Linked DNA regions of Panacibacter microcysteis. Each later gene encodes a partner of the first gene's protein in a complex. Links are inferred from orthologs where the notes say so. Each region holds a gene or a part of one and is shown on either strand. Other genes may lie near its edges.

Evidence for each region.
Region 2: the proteins of trxA (region 1) and trxB are in contact, whole or in part, in a crystal structure (PDB 1F6M), measured with the Escherichia coli proteins. The link is inferred for Panacibacter microcysteis from one-to-one orthologs.

What each region holds. Positions count from the first base shown.
Region 1 is NZ_JADWYR010000001.1:555,123-558,257, forward strand. What follows is about bases 2-2,799. They hold trxA (thioredoxin), read right to left. Parts: upstream 1,661-2,799; coding sequence 1,343-1,660; downstream 2-1,342. Other genes in these bases: I5907_RS02275 (HlyD family secretion protein), read right to left, coding at 2-256; I5907_RS02280 (TetR/AcrR family transcriptional regulator), read right to left, coding at 285-902; I5907_RS02290 (response regulator), read right to left, coding at 1,820-2,272; I5907_RS02295 (hypothetical protein), read left to right, coding at 2,495-2,799. Outside these bases: more of I5907_RS02275, read right to left, coding at 1-1; more of I5907_RS02295, read left to right, coding at 2,800-3,135. UniProt on the Escherichia coli protein: Participates in various redox reactions through the reversible oxidation of its active center dithiol to a disulfide and catalyzes dithiol-disulfide exchange reactions.
Region 2 is NZ_JADWYR010000001.1:256,100-259,227, reverse strand. The notes cover bases 193-2,983. They hold trxB (thioredoxin-disulfide reductase), read left to right. Parts: upstream 193-1,006; coding sequence 1,007-1,960; downstream 1,961-2,983. Other genes in these bases: I5907_RS01085 (FAD-binding protein), read right to left, coding at 2,542-2,983; I5907_RS01090 (hypothetical protein), read left to right, coding at 2,120-2,476; I5907_RS01100 (DUF4249 domain-containing protein), read left to right, coding at 193-691. In the rest of the region: more of I5907_RS01100, read left to right, coding at 1-192; more of I5907_RS01085, read right to left, coding at 2,984-3,128.

The DNA.
Region 1 (3,135 bases):
CGTCAATTGTTGCAACCAGTTGTCCCGAACTTACAGAGTCGTAATCCTGCACAACGATATCTTTTACATAACCGGATACACGCGGCAATACGGCAGCTATCTGTGTTTCTACCTGTGCGTTATCTGTTGTTTCGTGAGCAAGCGCGTAGGAGATTTTGGTATAGCCTATTATACCACCTGCTATTAATACGGCTGAGAGAATAATGATTCTTAAAGGAGATCTTTTTTTCTTTGGTTGTAATTCCTGCTGTTCCATAACGTTTGTTATTCTGAATGTTATATTGTTAGTTTTTTAGTAAGTGTGAGCGTAGCAGATCCTGCAGATGATCTATCAATCTCTTCTTGAATTTCGGATCTTCGTAAGGCACATAATCGGGGTCTTTATCAATAAGCTTGTTGCACATTTTTCTTGACAGTAATACCTGGTTAAATGTGCCGAATACAGATGCCATTACCAGTGGTGCATCTACTTTTCTGAATACACCTTTTTTAATGCCGCTTTCTATAATGCCCCTGACGGCGATAGAATTGGGTGAAATAATATCAATGATCGTATTCTGCAGACCTTCGCGCTGGTGCAGCATCAGCTCCTGGTGAATAACGCGATGAAACAACCTGTTGTGAAAGATCTTGTTTACATATACGTCCACCACTTTCTCCAGCTTTTGTATTTCAGAAAGCGTACTGTCTTTTACCAGTTCCTCTATAATACCTTTTGTGTAAGCCGACTTATAAGCTACCATGGCTTCGAATAATTTTTCTTTCGATCCGAAGTAATAGTTTACCATGGCCACATTTACTTCTGCTTTGGCTGCAAGCTCACGTATAGATGTGCCTTCGAACCCTTTTTCTGCGAAAAGCTCTACGGCTGTGTTGATGATATGCTCTTTTTTATCGTTCATTGATGTTGCAATTACAAACACAAAATTAAACAAATGTTTAAATTAAACAAACGTTTAATTAACGGGGTGCATATTTTTTACTTTTCTGTGAGATTTTGGTAGCCGGCATTTGGTTTTCATGGCAGCGGCTGTTGTGTCACTCACTTCAGGGTTCTGTTTTTATGGCGGCTGCAGCGTTTCGCTTATGCCAAAAGGTTAGCGGGCACTGTCAACTGTGAAGGAGCACCCGGCAGGTTTGTCATAAAACACAGTGTACGCTACGCAGCACAGTATAACAGTGTTGGAAGAAGACAGGCGCTGACCGTACCAGGAGCTGCTGCATAAAGCTTTTGCTGTACAAGTGTGCGACGCAACAATAGCCCGATGCATGTACACCTGCCGGGTACATGCACAAAAAAAGCAGGCTTTAAGCCTGCTTTTCAAACATTGTACGTACACTATTATAAATGTGCCTGTATCTTCTTTTCGAGCATTGATTTTGGCACAGCGCCAATTTGCTTGTCAACCACTTTGCCACCTTTTATAAAAAGAATAGCTGGTATGGAAGTGATACCGTAATTAACACTGACAGAAGGATTATGGTCAACATTTAGTTTGCCAATATTTACCTTACCGCTGTATTCTTTGGAAAGTTCTTCAATTACGGGACCAATTGCACGGCACGGACCACACCACTCAGCCCAAAAATCAATCACCGTCAATTTATCGCTATCCAGCACATCTGTCTGGAAGTTTGCATCTGTAAATTCTAAAGCCATGGTATTTTTGTTTTATGTTATGAATGATACCTCTGGAACAAATTTAAAACCAATTTTAAACAAGTTGTGCTTTTGTCAGATTGGTATTTGCTATGAGGTAATAGTTTGAAATTATTGACGAACCAGTACAACAAAACTGACAACGGGTCATCAAACATTTCAGGATAACAGGTTTTGCCGGGCAAGAAACTCGAGTTTATCATTGGCATCGAGCAGGCGATGGGTAAGTTCTTTATTCTCTTTTCTAAGTCTGTACACTTCATACGCTTTATCAACAAAAATCTTAATATCAGATTCGTTCCAGGGCTTGGTAAGGTATTTATAAACCTGGCCGCGGTTGATGGCATCTATTACGGCGTTGATATCTGTATAACCTGTAATAAGTATGCGGATGGGATCGGGAAAAGGTTCGAGAATAGATTCAAAAAATTCTATACCAGACATAACGGGCATACGCTGATCGCTTAATATCACATGCACTTCATGCTGCTCCAATATCTTTCTGCCCTCTTCTGCAGATTCTGCTGTAAACACATTAAACTCCCGCCTGAACGAGGCTTTAAAAGAAAGAAGGTTATGGGGCTCATCATCTATATATAGCACATTAATCATTGTACCGAATTATGAATTTGTTTAACAAATTATGCAATTTAGAATAACACGATCACTTAATCCCTTTAATAAACGTAAATTCTCTGTATTTTGTGTATAATTGCCATAATTTCATTTTATTACATCATTTGTCTCATGCAAACAAATTTGAGAATTAGGGCTTTCAGAGCAACTGAGGACTTTGAATCGTGCGTCAAATTTTATGAAGGACATAAAAAGGTTTTGGAGAACCATGGGATAACAAAAGTTACCTCATCCAATAATGAGTGGATGCAAAGCGACTCAGTGTTTGTAGTGGTAGTGGAAACACTGGATGGTGAAAAACTTTATGGTGGTGTAAGAATTCATGTGTCGAGCAGCACGTCGGGCCCATTGCCCATACAAACTGCCACCGGCAAATTAGACCCTAAAATTCATGATGTAGTACAAAACTATGCACAATATGGTGCAGGTGAATTGTGTGGGTTATGGAACTCTAAAGAAGTAGCAGGCTATGGTATTGGTAGCATCTTTCCTATAAGAGCAGCAACATCCATTACAAACCAGATAGGGCTGAGATCATTATTTTTTCTATGTTCCCCTGCTACACTGCGCTTCAATGAATGGATCGGCAGCCGCGTAATAGCTGAAGTTGGCAACAATGGTTCTTTCTATTATCCCAAACTGGATCTTATAGCCACGGCAGTGGTGCTGGAAGACTCACTGAACTTGCCAGGTGCCCAGCCAAGGGAAAAAAGTAAGATAAAATTACTGCGCGAAAACCCGAACCTTGTAGGACAGGAAAAATCCCCTTTCAAAAACCTTTTACTCGACGTACATTACAATCTTCAACTGGGCAATGCAAACCCCCTGGAATTTGTACA
Region 2 (3,128 bases), 300 kb from region 1 along the record:
CGATGCAGTAGTTACCGTTGGTAATGGTACCCAAACGGTAACGCTGAAAGAGTATAGCATTACAGATACCAGCGGGTTCACGCTCTTTTATTATTCTGTCGACAGCAGCGATTTCGCTCAAATATTGATTGGCGAGCTGGACAAAACGTATACGCTCAATGTTACCACCAAAGACGGAGAAACATACAGCTCCACCACTACTATTCCAAGGCTTACAAAAACGGTTGACTCCTTATTCTGGAAGCCCGTTCCTTTTGTAGAAGACACTACTTTGTGTGCTTTAATGCTTACGGTAACCGACCCGCCGGGCCTAGGCAATTATGTACGCTATTTTACAAGTGTAAATAATGGTCGTTTTCTGCCAGGTCTTAATTCTGTTTTTGATGACCAGGTGGTAGATGGCATAACCGTTACCCTGCAGTTTGATGCGGGCTGGGATAAAAACAGTCTCGAAGACCCCATTCAGCAGGAGAGTTATGGCTTTGTACACAGGGGAGATACTGTAACACTCAAATACTGCAATATAGACCGCGCTACCTATCTTTTCTGGAACACCTGGGAGTTTGCGTGGCAAAGCAATGGCAACCCGTTTTCTACACCGGGCAAAGTATTGGGAAACATCAGTAACGGTGCACTGGGTGGCTTCAGCGGTTATGCGGTGCAGTACAAAACGCTCATTATCCCCAAGTAATGCAGATGTATTTTGCAGCATTATTTATTATGTAAGCACAACGTAACTTTGCCGTCTTTATAAGTAAGAAAGACATTATGAACCCTGCTGCAGTGCAGGTATCAGGCTTCCGTTGCGTCGCACTCTTGTACTGCAAAGCAGCAGTCATCTTTTCATAGCTTCGCGGTTTATACCTGCAGGTAATGTATAGTGCCATTTAGCAGGTGCTGATACGCTACGCTGCAGCCGCCATAAAAACGGAACGGTGCAGTGAGTGACACAACAGGCGATGCTCAAAGAACAACAGTTTGTAAACAAAAAATTATTGAATACGATATGGAAAACGGCGTTACAGAAAAAGTACATTGTTTAATTATAGGTTCCGGCCCGGCTGGTTATACTGCTGCTATTTATGCAGCACGTGCCAATATGAAGCCGGTGTTGTACCAGGGTATTCAACCCGGTGGCCAGCTTACTATTACAACAGAGGTTGAAAATTATCCCGGCTACCCTGAAGGAATACAGGGCCCTGAAATGATGGTAGATTTTGAAAAGCAGGCACTGCGCATGGGCACAGATGTACGTTATGGCCTGGCTACAGCGGTAGACTTTAGCGGCCCGGTACATAAAGTACAGATAGATGAAGGCAAATGGATAGAAGCAGATGCAGTAATTATTTCAACAGGTGCATCAGCCAAATGGCTGGGGCTTGAAAGCGAACAACGCCTCAACGGTTATGGTGTTAGCGCATGCGCAGTATGCGATGGGTTTTTCTTTCGTGGTAAAGAAGTGGCCATTGTAGGTGCCGGTGATACGGCGTGTGAAGAAGCGTTATACCTGTCCAAACTGGCAAGCACCGTGCACATGATCGTTAGAAAAGACGAAAATGGTATGAAAGCCAGTAAGATCATGCAGGACAGGGTAAAGGCCACACCCAACATCAAAATATACTGGAACAACGATACCCTGGAGATTGTTGGTGAAACGAAAACAGAAGCTGTGCGTATCAAAAATAACGTTACCGGTGTGGAGCAAACGGTCCCGGTAAGCGCATTTTTTGTGGCCATTGGCCATGAGCCCAACAGCGGTATTTTTAAATCATTTCTCGACATGGATGAAGCCGGTTATATAAAAACAGTGCCCGGCACTTCTAAAACAAATGTAGAAGGTGTATTTGCAGCAGGTGATGTACAGGATAAAATTTACCGCCAGGCTGTAACGGCAGCAGGTAGCGGTTGTATGGCAGCGTTGGATGCAGAAAGATATTTAAGCGCAAAAGGATTGGTGTAGCATACAGACAATCGTAATGAAGAAGAAGCAGCTTTAACAGGCTGCTTTTTTATTTTTACAACTGGCACATATTTTTCTTTTATTGGTGATGGTTATACTAACCATTCAGTTAAATTTGTTATGAACAAAACACCTCGTATGGCAGGCAATACATCGCTTATGAAATTGCATTTACGCTACAGGCTCTGGATAGCAGAAATGAATGAAGACATTACTGTACTCCGGATCTTTGATGATCACCTCGCAGAACTGGCTGCAAAAAAGCAGGATGCTGAAACAACCGGCTTTGTAAACAAATCAAAAGAACAGTTTGCGGATTTTCGCCGGCAGATAGATGAACTAAAACATGAAATGCACCTGCACAAAATGAATATTGCAGCGTTTATGCGCGATGAAGAAAATGCACGGCAGGCCAACGCCGCAGATGAGGAGCATGTTTCACTGCAAAAACGGTACATAGACTTCAGGGAAAGATTTGATAAAGCCAAACAGGTATTTGCCGAAACAGAACAGTAAAACATACAATTTCCAGGTATAAAAAAAGGTCCGCCTTGCAGCGGACCTTTTTTGTGGCGCACACTTTATACGTTGCGCTCAAGGTATGCATTCCTGAACTTGCCTTTTGGATCGTATTCTTTTACCATTGCTGTAAAGGCAGTCATTTTTTTATAACGGCTGAGTAAATCTTTATGCTTGTAAGTGAATAACTTTCCCCAGTGTGGTTTTGCATCATATGGTGCGAGTGTTTTTTCAATCACGGGTAACAACCGCATTACTTCAGGTATTTCCTGTTTCAATGTAAAGTGAATAGCTACCGAATCCTGTTTGTAGCAGGGGCTCATCCAGAGATCATCTGCGGCTATGGTACGTATCTCCGTAATAAAAAGATGCGGGCCTACCTGCTTTCCGAGTTTTGCTACGGCAAAGATCGCTTCTGCAGCGTCCTGCTTTGCAACAAAATATTCTGCCTGCAATTCCACACCACTGCTGGGTGTAAAGCCCATTTTAAAATGCGGCATTCTTTCAAACCATGGCCCCGCAACACCCATTTGATCGGTACAGTTTTCTGCAGACAGTGTGGCGATGGGATGCATATTCTTTGTCGCAGCTTTAGCGCCAAAAAATTCTGGCGGCGCACTAAAGCCATCTGTATCTTTTGTTTTAATCC